One region of the Terrisporobacter glycolicus ATCC 14880 genome, then DNA from elsewhere that is predicted to be linked to it. Evidence: riboswitches for the same ligand, from Rfam matches in the RefSeq annotation. Region 1 holds a riboswitch; each other region holds the start of a gene.
What was found. Region 1 has a riboswitch for S-adenosylmethionine ahead of TEGL_RS03630 (Na+/H+ antiporter NhaC family protein). Riboswitches for the same ligand answer to the same signal wherever they lie in the genome.

Region 1 (4,212 bases):
AGAAGAATGTAAATTCTGCTGCTATTTCCCTTGATACACCTATTAATAATGCTCCAACTATTGTTGCCCCTGAACGAGATGTTCCTGGGAAAACTGCAGCTATTAATTGGAATAATCCTATGATTATAGCCATTTTATATGTAAGTTGATTCATATTTGTAACTTTAGGTCTTACATCCTTATTCTGATTTTCAACTACTATAAATAAAATACCAAATATAATAAGCATAGTAGCTACTGTTTGGAAATTATAAAATAGTGCATTTATTTGGTCATCCCATAATAATCCAATTACTGCTGCAGGAATACAAGCAATTACTATTTTAATCCACATAATAATTATGTCTTTTTGTACAAATGGTTTTCTATCAAATTTAAAAGGAAAAATCTTTTTCCAATATAAAATTACAACAGCCATTATGGCACCTAGCTGTATAACTACAAAGAACATTTCTTTGAAAGCTGGCGACATACCTAATTGTAGAAATTCATCAACTAATATCATATGACCTGTACTACTTACTGGAAGCCACTCTGTAATTCCTTCAATAATACCCAATATGATGGCTTTAAATATTTCTATCCATTCCATGTTTTCACCTCATTTATATTTTCTTTATTTGAATAAAAAAAATCCTAATTAATATTTAGGTCTTTTTCTAGTATACCATATAAAGTATGACTTAGCCTCATAATTTTATACTTACTATTTTGTAATAAAATTACAAATTTTTCAAAAAATAAAAATTTAATTTTCCTATTTATCCCATCACAACTATCCTCATTATAAAAAAAGTTATCTAAGATATTTTAGATAACTTTTTATATTAAATAGTTAGCTATGCTATTTTTTCTGATTTTCCTTTATTACTTTTATCTTTTGGAAGACCTAAACCTATAGCAACTATACCACACAGAAACATTAATATTGGATAGTGTAAGTACCCAATTATCGCAAATGGTGATATTCCAGCCAAACCTGCCGCAGTTAATAGTTGCGCTCCATAAGGAATTATTCCTTGCCATACTGATGAAAATATATCCAATATACTAGCTGATTTTTTTGAATCTATTTCATATTCATCCGCTATATTTTTAGCTATTGGTCCAGCCATTACTATGGCTATAGTATTGTTTGCAGTACATAAATCTACAATACTGACTAATGCTGCTATTCCAAATTCAGCACCTTTTTTATTTTTTATTTTACTTTGTATAAAATCAAGTACAGAATCTATTCCTCCATTAAACTTTATAAGCTCAACCATTCCGCCAACTACAACAGATATCATACAAAGTTCGAACATTCCTGTCATTCCTTCCGATACAGCTGTTATTACCCCAAATAAATCTAAAGATCCTGTTATTATTCCTATTGTTCCTGCAAATATTACTCCCCCACCAAGAAGTAAAAATACATTTGCTCCAAGAACTGCACCAATAAGTACAAACAAATATGGTAAAACTTTTACTAACTCATAGTTATATGTTTCATTTGATACGCTTACATATCCTCTGCTCATTACTGTTAATAATATTATAGTAATTATAGCCGCTGGCAGTACTATTAAAAAATTTACTTTAAACTTATCTCTCATTTCACAACCTTGGGTTCTTGTAGCAGCAATTGTTGTATCAGATATCATTGATAGGTTATCACCAAACATTGCTCCACCTACTACTGCACCTAAAACTAGAGCTACTGGTATACCCGTTTTTGAAGCGACTGCTACACCTATTGGACCTATTGCTGCTATAGTTCCTACAGATGTTCCCATTGATATAGATATAAAACACCCTATAACAAATAATCCTGTAACTAATAAGTTAGCTGGTACTATTGATAAACCTAAATTTACTACAGAATCAGCTCCACCCATGGCTTTTGATACACCACTGAAAGCTCCAGCAAATAAGAATATTATAAGCATTAAAATAATATCTTTATTTCCTCCACCTTTACAAAATACTTCCATCTTCTTATTAAAATCAGCTTTTCTATTAAATAGAAATGCTACTGCTGTTGAAATTATAAAAGCTACTAAAGTAGGCATTTTATAAAAATCTCCACTTATAACTCCACTTCCAATAAATAAAACTAAAAATATTACTAATGGCAACAATGCCAATGCACTACCTTTTTGTCTTTCCTTGCTCATAATTATTCTCCCTTCCTTATAATACTTACTATCAGTTGAAATTTTACTTTCAAGAATAAAAAAAGCTTGAGAATAATCTCAAGCTTTTATAAACTATGTTATTCCTCATCTTTCAGCCTTCGCTGCAGGATTTAGCACCTTTTTATATAAATATATATCGGTTGCCGGGTATCATAGGGCCTGTCCCTCCACCACTCTTGATAAGTAAGTAAATATTTATTTTTATTAATTAATATATTAGAATATTTTTTATTTACTGTCAACTTTTTATTATTAAAAAATTCTAATATAACATATAAAGTACAGACTATTTTTCAGGTATATAGATTTGTTTTGTGTCAAATCCCAAATTTTTAAATTTAGAATATAAAAATTCGTACTTACTTGGTACAATTTTTATTACATTCATATCAAAAGGTAATTTTGATATATTTTCTACCTTAATATTTTTTCTAATAAGTAAGTCTATATATTCTTCACACCAAGGTTTTATAATTTCTGCTTCTCCACTTATTTGCAAACCACATAAATTATTCATACTTTTATAATCTTCATATACACAAAGAGATATTTGATTGTTTTTTGAAAGCCCTATAAACTTTAGACCACCTTCACTAGTTATATAAATGTTTCCATCGTAATACTCATATTCTAAAGGTGTTGCCCTTACAAAGTCTCCATATCCAGTAGCAAGTGTACATGTATTTTTATTTTTAAGAAAGGTTTCAATTTCTTTTTTAGTTATATTAACTGGAGGTATAAACTTAGGTGTATTAAAATATTCTCTCAAGTTTTTACCTAATTCTAATACTTTGTTATCCTCAGTAGTAAACTTATTTATAAACATTTCACCCTTTATATACTCACAAAAAATATTTTCATTATTGACAACTTTTTTTAATTGTTCAATCTTATTTAATGCCTCTTGTTTATTTAATCCTATACATACTAAGGCCACTCTTTTATTATTTAAGTCTATTTTATTTTCCTCTATATATTTCAAAATTTTTTCACAGTTATTTTGTCCATACAAAGAAAACACTAAAACAATATTAGAATAATGTTTAATATCATGCGGTGAATCATTAATGTCAAAAGATTTTGCTGGGCCTAATATTGGACATACGGTGTTTGAGATAACCTTACATGTTTCATACTTACTTTCATATAAAATAAGAGTAATATTCATTTTATCCACCTCTTCATAATAAATCTTATTATTTGACATTTATTTTTTAGGAATTATTATCATATATACCTTTCTTACTATTGTTACACTTTTCATAACTCACGTCTATTAAATGTGTAAACATCTTATGTTTTTATTATCTTTATATTTTTTTCAATAATAAAAAAAGGAATTATTAAGATTTACTTAATAATTCCAATATGTACTTTTTCTTTTCGATGATTATAAAACTCTTCTTGCATTTACATAAGTATTTACATAGTACGAACTATTCATATCGTTTATAACAACTTTTCCTTGCCCAGATGCAGCATGGATTAATTGTCCATTTCCTATATAAATACCACAGTGAGTAACTCCACCATTATTTGATCCAACAGTGTCAAAGAATACTAAGTCTCCAGGTTTTAAATTACTTCTACTTACATAAGTTCCATAGTTACTTTGTAAAGATGATGTTCTTGGTAATGTTATTCCAGCAGCATTTTTAAATACATAGTATGTAAACCCTGAACAGTCAAATCCACTAGGTCCTTGAGCACCCCATACATAAGGCTTTCCTAATAATTTTTTTGCATAAGAAATTACCTTACTTGCTGAAGTACTAGTTGAAGTATTAGAATCTGAAGAACTTCCAGAAGATGGTTTTTTACTAGTTAAATATGTACTCGAAACATATCCTGTTACACTTCCACTAGTTATTTTTGACCATCCATTACTAGTTGATTTTACAGTTACTTTTGTTCCATGACTTAATGTAGTTATTACTGAGTAGCTTGTTCCAGCTCCTTTTCTTACATTTAATCCAGCTTTTGAGTCTACGTATTTAGTAGTTGATGTTTCACTATTTGAATTATTGCCAGT
Region 2 (4,212 bases), 1.7 Mb from region 1:
ATTAACCACATAGGTATTAGCCTATGTGGTTTTTTTATTGCAATAATAAATAAAAATTAAATTATTAGGAGGAGAAAAAAATGAAAAAGGTATTAAAAAAATTAACAATGGGATTATCAGTTTTAGTAATTATGATAGGGGTAGTAGGGTGTAATAAAAAAGATGTAGGTTCAAATGATAATGAAATAGTAGTAGGATATGATAATACATATTTTCCTATGGGATATTTAGATGACAATGGAAACACAGTGGGTTTTGATGTGGATTTAGCCACAGAAACTTTCAAGATACTAAATATGAATGTGAAATTTCAAAACATAGACTGGTCGATGAAAGAAACTGAATTAAATTCAGGAAATATAGATGCCATATGGAATGGATACTCATTGACCGAAGAGAGAAAAGAAAAAGTTGCTTATACAGATGCATATATGAAAAATAGTCAGCTTATAGTAACTCTAAAAGATTCACCAATTAAAAAGAAAGAGGATTTAAAAGGTAAAATAATAGGAACTCAACAAGGATCTGCGGGTCAAGAAGCTTTAGAAAAAGATACAAAAGTATTAAAAAGCTTAGATGGCTCACCAGTATTATATGATACTTTTGATAAAGTTTTTAGGGATTTGGAAGCAGGACGAATAAATGCAATAGTTGGAGATGAAACTTTAGTTAAATATTATATAAGTAAAAAAGGTGAAGAAAAATATAAGATATTAGATGATAATTTTGGAACAGAAGATTATGTTGTTGCATTTAGAAAAGATGATACTGAGCTTAGAAACAAGGTAAATAAGACAATAAAAAAAATAAAAGAAGATAAAACTTTTGATGAAATTTATAAAAAATGGTTTGGCAAAGCTGATTAAGATATAAAAATTAAGGAAAAAACAAGGAGGAAATTATATAATGCTAGAAGGATTAAAAATTACATTATCAGTGTTTTTTATAACATTGATAATATCAGTACCACTTGGAATTATGATAGCTTTTATAAGATTATCTAAAAATAAAATGATAAGCCAAATGGCAAATATATATATATTAATTATGAGAGGAACACCTTTATTATTACAACTTGTATTTGTATTTTTCGGTCTTCCTTTAATGGGAATAATATTTGACAGATTTGATGCAGTAATCGTAGCATTTTCATTAAACTATGCAGCTTATTTTGCTGAAATATTTAGAGGTGGAATTCAATCTATAGACAAAGGTCAATATGAAGGTGCTTTTGTACTAGGATTTAGTAAATTTGAAATGTACAGAAAAATAATTTTTCCACAAGTCATAAAAAGAGTGTTACCTGCCATGTCAAATGAAGTAATAACTTTAATTAAAGACACTGCTATAGTTTATGCAATAGGGTTAAATGATATATTGAGAATCGCTCAAATAGCACAAAATCAACAGGCAAGTATAGTTCCCTTAATAGAAGCTGGGGCAGTGTATTTAGTTTTAGTTGGAATTTTGACAATTATGTTTAAAAAATTTGAAAACAAGTATGCGTATTATAGATAAAAAGATGGGAGAAAAATTATGTTACAAGTGAAAAATTTAACTAAATCCTTTGGAAATAATAAAGTACTAGATAATATAAATTTTGAAGTAAACAGTGGGGAAGTATGCGTACTTTTAGGAAAATCAGGTGTAGGTAAAACTACGATTCTTAGATGCATAAATGGTCTTGAAGATTTTGATGATGGAGAAATAATATTAGATAATTGTGTAATGAAAGATAAAAATCATATATTAAAAAATAGAAATAAAACAGGAATGGTATTTCAAAATTTTAATTTATTTCCACATATGTCTGTTTTAGAAAATATAATATCAGCTCCAGTAAATGTATTGAAAAAATCTAAAGAAAATGCAATAAAAGAAGCAAAAGAAATTTTGAAAATGGTAGATTTAGAAGAAAAAATAAATGCTTATCCTTATGAATTATCTGGAGGACAATGTCAAAGGGTTGCCATAGCAAGAGCTTGTGCATTAACGCCAAAAATTCTTTGTTTTGACGAACCAACATCAGCACTAGATGTGGATTCAATAGAGAAAGTTTCTCAAATAATAAGAAATTTAAAGTCAAAAGGCATGGCAATTTTGATAATAACTCATGATATAGGATTTGCTAACAAGATAAAAGATAAAATAATAAAAATAGGAAGCTAATATGAAAAATAAATAAAAGTATAAAAATTAAATTATATAATTTACTTTAAAAAAGAATGGTGTTACTATAATTATCAAATTAAAAAATAAATATCTCTTATCTAGAGTGGTGGAGGGACTGGCCCTATGAAACCCGGCAACCAGTATATTTTTATATACATGGTGCTAAATCCTGCAGTATATTTACTGAAAGATAAGTATAAATTCGCTATTAAAACTTGAGTTTATACTCAAGTTTTTTTATTTTATATGGATGGAATTTCAAGTAATGGAGGAGCTACAGAGATTTTTATTTTACTACAAATTTAAGGGGGAACATTATTATGAAATTAAAAAAATTATTAAACTTAGCACTAAGTGCAGTATTATGTGCATCGTTAGTTGGATGCTCAAATTCATCGCCTGAATCTAAAGAGGATAAAATAATTAAAGTGGGAGCTACATTAGTTCCTGGTGGAGAATTATTAGAAGAGTTAAAACCACTTATAGAAGAAAAAGGATATAAGTTAGAGGTTGTAATATTTAATGATTATGTATTACCTAATGAATCATTAAATAATGGAGAAATTGATGCAAATTTATTTCAACATAAGCCTTATTTAGATGAGGCAGTAAAAAGTAAGGGATATAAAATAATGGCAGGATCTAAACTATATGTTTGTCCAGGAGTATTATATTCCAAGAAAATAAATTCTATTGAGGAATTTAAAAGTGGAGACAAGATTGCCATAAGTGATAATGCTGCCTCAGCATCAAAGTCTTTAAGATATTTGGAGAGTGAAGGATTAATAACTCTAATAGAAGGTGATATAGTTGGTGTTAATGATATTACTAAAAATCCAAAAAATTTAGAATTTGTTCAATTAGATGTGGCCCAAATACCTCCATCATTAGAAGATGTTACAGCTGGATTTGTGGATACAACTTATGCTATACCTGCAGGACTTAGTGCAAAGGAAGATGGAATTTATACAGCACCCATAAATGATGAATATGCTAATTTGCTTGTATATAGAGTAGAAGACAAAAATAGTGAAACAATAAAAGTGCTAGAAGAAGTTCTTACATCTGATAAATGCAGAGAACTTATAGAATCTAAATATAATGGAATTGTAATACCTGTATTTTAAAGTAAACATAGTTGTCTAAATGAAACATATAAAATAATACATTTCGATGAAATTTGTCCTATAATTAATGTTAAAATTATCATGATTGAATAGAAATATTAACATGATATAATATAAATGTATTAAAAAATTAAATAACTTGGAGGACAATATGGCAGGCAATATATTTGGAAAAATGGCAGCAGATACATTAGGTTTATCTGATATAGGTAAGATAATAGATCCAAAGGACTTTAACAAAGTTGATGGAGATGATTATATAATGAATGAAGATGGGGAGAAAATCTACTTTGTTATAAAATCAAAATCAGATGAGTATGTATTTACAAATAGAGGATTAATACATGTTGATGGTGCATCTGCTGTAAGTAAGAAAAGAGTAGTAAAAAGACATGAGTTTCGTAGTGAAAATGTTCATTCGGTAACACTAGAAACAGCAGGAACAGTAGATTTAGATGTTGAAATAAAATTTAGTTTTGCAGACAATTATTTTAGTATAGATGTTGATAAAAAACAAATAGAACAATTAAAAGATTTATATAAAGCTTTATTTGAAATTGGGAAAATACAACATAAAAATAAACAGTCTTATGAATATGGAATGAAAAGCTTAGACATGGCAAATGATGCTATAAGTAGATCTCGTATGGAGGGTAATACTGCTAATATGATAGAGGAAATTACTAAATTTAATTTTAGCTGGATGAGCGATATAAGAGAAAATTATAATAACAAAGATTTTGGATATGTTTTTGAAAAATATATAAATAATTAACAAAGCTAAAGAATTAGAAGTAATCTGAAAATACTATAGAATACAACTTAAAAAGTTATAAAATTAAAAATGATATAGGGGAATTATTCCTCTATATCATTAATATATTCTATGAAATAATATACTAAAGTAGGATCA
Region 3 (4,212 bases), 1.7 Mb from region 1:
CATTATATAAAATAATATCTTTTGAAATTGTTGCTGTATAATCAGATAAATTATATGCACTTAAAATTAATGGCATGCTTATAAAAGTAAGTATCACGGCTAGAGATATGCATAAAGTACTTATCTTAACTAATTTTCTTGTATAATATTTTGTTTGATCGTAATCTCCTGCACCTATACATTGAGATGTTACAGAAAGAGTGGCCTGACTAATTGCCATACCAGGTATTATTTGAAAAAGCCCAACAGCATTTGCTACAGCATTTGCTGCAATAGCTGATGTTCCAAAGGTTGCAATTAAATTTAATACAATGATTTTTCCAAGTTGAAACATTCCATTTTCCAAACCATTTGGAATGCCAATATGAAGTATTTTCTTGATTAATATCCTATCAAATTTCATACATATTTTTTTTGATAAGTGAATTTGCAAATTATCATTTTTTATTAATATAAAAATTACTACAGCCGCTACAACCCTAGAAAAAACTGTGGGTACGGCTGCACCTGCAATTCCCATCTTAAAAACATAAATTAGAAAATAGTTTCCTATTAAGTTTATTAGATTCATCATAATTGATATTTTCATTGTAATTTTTGAATTTCCCATAGATCGAAATAAAGCTGCACCACCATTGTATATTGCTATGAAAGGAATTGACATGAATACTATAGTTAGGTAAGTATTAGAATATCCCAAAACATCTTGTTCTATATTCCCAAAAACTGTATTAAGAATAAAATACTTGCATAAATACCCAATTATCATAGTAGTAATAGAACTTAAAAAAAGAAAAAGAATGAGTTGATCAGCACTATTACATGCATTGTTTTCATTTTTCTGTCCTAAATATTGTCCTGCTACAACTGCACCTCCTGTAGCAAGAGCTGTAAATATATTTATTATAAGGATATTTATACTATCTACTAAAGATACAGCAGATACTGCAGCTTCCCCTATACTAGCAATCATTATTGAGTCAACTAAACCTACCGTTACTAGTAAAAATTGCTCTATTATTAAGGGAAAAATAAGTTTATATAAATTTTTATCTGAAAATAAATATTCCCGCGTCTTTGGAGTAATTTCCATCTAATCCCCCCTTATAACATTCACCAATAATTATAACAGATATTTAATTTATATTCAGAATTTTAAAATAATAATTTTACACTATAAAAAAGAAAGATAATATTTATCATCTTCCTTTTTATTTTCTATTTTGATGCTTTTTCTAAAGCTTGATTTAAATCCCAGATTAAATCATTTACATCTTCAATTCCTACAGAAACTCTTATCATATCTGGAGTAACACCTGCCAATTCTTGTTCTTTTTTATTTAGTTGAGCATGAGTTGTACTAGCTGGATGAATTACAAGTGATTTAGCATCTGCCACATTAGCAAGATGAGAAAAAACTTGAAGAGATTCTATAAATTTAATTCCAGCTTCTAATCCTCCTTTTATCCCAAAAGTAAATATTGAACCCGGCCCTTTAGGTAAATACTTTTGACCTAATTTGTAATACTTATTTTCTTTTAAACCTGGATAGTTTACCCATGCAACTTCAGGATGATCATTTAAAAATTCTGTGATTTTCTTAGTATTCTCCACATGTCTTTCAACTCTTAAAGATAAGGTTTCAAGTCCTAACAATAATTGGAATGCACTTTGTGCACTTAGACAAGCTCCTGTATCTCTTAGATATTGAGCTAGAAGCTTTGTAGTATAAGCTAATTTCCCACAATCTTTAGCATAATTTAAACCATTATAAGATAAATCTGGTTCTGTTAAACATGGGAATTTTCCACTTTTTATCCAGTCAAAATTTCCACTATCAACTACCACTCCACCTAAAGTTGTTCCATGTCCTCCTATAAATTTTGTAGCTGAATGAACAACAATATCAACACCATAATCAAATACTTTTATTAAGTAAGGTGTTCCAAAAGTATTATCCAGCATAAATGGAACTTTAGACTCATGAGCTATTTCTGCAATTTTTTCTATATCAATAATATTTATTCCTGGGTTTCCTATAGTTTCTGCATAAACTAATCTTGTTTTATCATTTATTGAAGCTCTAAAACTTTCTGGATTATCAGGATTTACAAAATGAGTTTTAATCCCTAATTTAGGTAACATATTTGCTAGTAAATTGAATGTTCCACCATATATTGTTGGTGCAGCAACTATTTCATCACCAGCTTGAAGTATATTTAATATAGCAGCATTAATAGCCCCCATTCCAGAAGCAAAGGCTACAGCTCCTACTCCACCTTCAAGTAAAGCCATTCTTTCCTGAAATACTGCAACCGTTGGATTTGATATTCTTGAATAAATATGTCCCTCTGTTTTTAATGCAAATAAATCTGCCCCATGATTCACACTCTCAAAACAATAAGATGTTGTCTGATAAATTGGGACTGCTCTAGCTCCTGTTGTCGAATCTGGTTGTTGTCCCCCATGAACTTGTAATGTTGAAAAACCTAACTTTCTTTTACTCATAATTTGTATCCCCCTTGTTATTTAATATAAATAATATTAAACAATATATAAAAAACCTTACAAGTTACATCTAATTAAATAAAAAAGGTTCTTTTATCTTAAAGATAAAAGAACCTTAATAATCTAAGATTTACCTCTTATCTTTCTTATGTTTCCATAAGTAGGATTTAGCACCTATCTAATATAGGTTGCTGGACTTCTTCGGGCCTATTCCCTCCATCACTCTTGATAAGATTTTTTACTATTAATTTAATAAGTTAATTGTATACATGTTTTTATTCATATGCAACAATAAAATTATTTTTTTTGAGCTACTCTAAGTTTTGCACTTCTCGACCTTGGATTTCTTTCAATTTCTTCATCGCTAGGAATTATTGGTTTTCTTGTTATAATCTTAACTTCTGATTTTTTGTCACATTGACAAATTGGAAGTTCTGGTGGACAAACGCAACTTAAAGCTAAATCTTTGAATTCATTTTTTACTATTCTATCTTCTAATGAATGGAATGTAATTATACAAACTCTTCCACCTTTATTCATCATAGAAACAGCATCTTCAATCATTTTATTTATTACGCCAAGTTCATTATTTACTTCAATTCTTATAGCTTGGAAAGTTCTCTTTGCTGGATGTGGTCCATCTATTCTAGCTTTTTTAGGTATTGCTTTTTTTATAACATCAACAAGCTCACCAGTTTTTTCAATTGGACCATTTGCTTCTCTTTCTTCTACTATAAATTTAGCAATTCTCTTTGACCAATTATCTTCACCATAATCTCTGATTATCTTAGCTAATTGTTCTTCACTGTAAGTGTTTACCACATCATATGCAGAAAAATCTTTTCTTACATCCATTCTCATATCTAGTGGTGCATCATGCATATAAGAAAACCCTCTATCAGCTTCATCAAGTTGATGAGAAGACACTCCTAGGTCTGCAAGTACTCCATCTATTTTATAAACACCTATTTTTTCTAATTCTGATTTAATATTTTCAAAATTGCTGTGTACAAATTTTACTCTATCTGAATACTCAGCTAACCTTTCTTTTGCCGTTGCTATGGCATTTTTATCTTGATCAAATCCAATAAATAAACCTTTATCAGATAATCTCTTTACTATTTCTTTTGAATGACCTGCACCACCCATAGTACAGTCCACATATACTCCATCTTCTTTTATGTCTAAATTTTCAATACATTCATCTAGTAGTACAGACACATGATTAAATTCCATTTTTTCTTCTCCTTAAGAGTTACTAGTTAGCCTCTATTTTTTCTTTTTTGATAATATTTTATGTAAAATCACACAAACTATAATAGTTACTAAACTTATTACTTGAGCCATTCTAAGTGGACCAATCATAAGAGAATCTGTTCTAAGTCCCTCTATGAAAAATCTTCCTATTGAATATAAAATTAAATAAAATATAGCTAATTGACCTTCATATTTTTTCTTCTTTCTAAAACACCACAAAAATATGAATATACCTAAATCCCAGATAGATTCATATAAAAACGTCGGATGGACTCTAATGCCATCAACAATTATTCCCCAAGGTAAGGACGTTGGTCCTCCATGTGCTTCTCCATTTATAAAATTTCCCCATCTTCCTATGGCTTGACCTAAAGGTATACCAATCATTACAGTATCAGCCATCTTAAAGAAATTAATTTTTTTAATTTTAGTATATATGAATCCAGC

Region 2: linked by a shared signal. The riboswitch ahead of TEGL_RS15195 (MetQ/NlpA family ABC transporter substrate-binding protein) and the one ahead of TEGL_RS03630 (Na+/H+ antiporter NhaC family protein) in region 1 are both predicted to bind S-adenosylmethionine.
Region 3: linked by a shared signal. The riboswitch ahead of TEGL_RS14885 (O-acetylhomoserine aminocarboxypropyltransferase/cysteine synthase family protein) and the one ahead of TEGL_RS03630 (Na+/H+ antiporter NhaC family protein) in region 1 are both predicted to bind S-adenosylmethionine.

What each region holds. Positions count from the first base shown of each region.
Region 1 is NZ_CP117523.1:703,976-708,187, reverse strand. Features, by position in the region: gene TEGL_RS03635 (undecaprenyl-diphosphate phosphatase) at 1-592, opposite strand, end outside; gene TEGL_RS03630 (Na+/H+ antiporter NhaC family protein) at 840-2,159, opposite strand; SAM riboswitch class I at 2,262-2,366, opposite strand; gene TEGL_RS03625 (pyridoxamine 5'-phosphate oxidase family protein) at 2,467-3,387, opposite strand; gene TEGL_RS03620 (C40 family peptidase) at 3,571-4,212, opposite strand, start outside.
Region 2 is NZ_CP117523.1:3,083,910-3,088,121, reverse strand. Features, by position in the region: gene TEGL_RS15210 (amino acid ABC transporter substrate-binding protein) at 81-866, shown strand; gene TEGL_RS15205 (amino acid ABC transporter permease) at 907-1,518, shown strand; gene TEGL_RS15200 (amino acid ABC transporter ATP-binding protein) at 1,537-2,169, shown strand; SAM riboswitch class I at 2,264-2,369, shown strand; gene TEGL_RS15195 (MetQ/NlpA family ABC transporter substrate-binding protein) at 2,493-3,299, shown strand; gene TEGL_RS15190 (PH domain-containing protein) at 3,451-4,074, shown strand; gene TEGL_RS15185 (sensor domain-containing diguanylate cyclase/phosphohydrolase) at 4,158-4,212, opposite strand, start outside.
Region 3 is NZ_CP117523.1:3,007,941-3,012,152, forward strand. Features, by position in the region: gene TEGL_RS14880 (MATE family efflux transporter) at 1-1,093, opposite strand, end outside; gene TEGL_RS14885 (O-acetylhomoserine aminocarboxypropyltransferase/cysteine synthase family protein) at 1,219-2,508, opposite strand; SAM riboswitch class I at 2,643-2,743, opposite strand; gene rsmH (16S rRNA (cytosine(1402)-N(4))-methyltransferase RsmH) at 2,806-3,744, opposite strand; gene lgt (prolipoprotein diacylglyceryl transferase) at 3,778-4,212, opposite strand, start outside.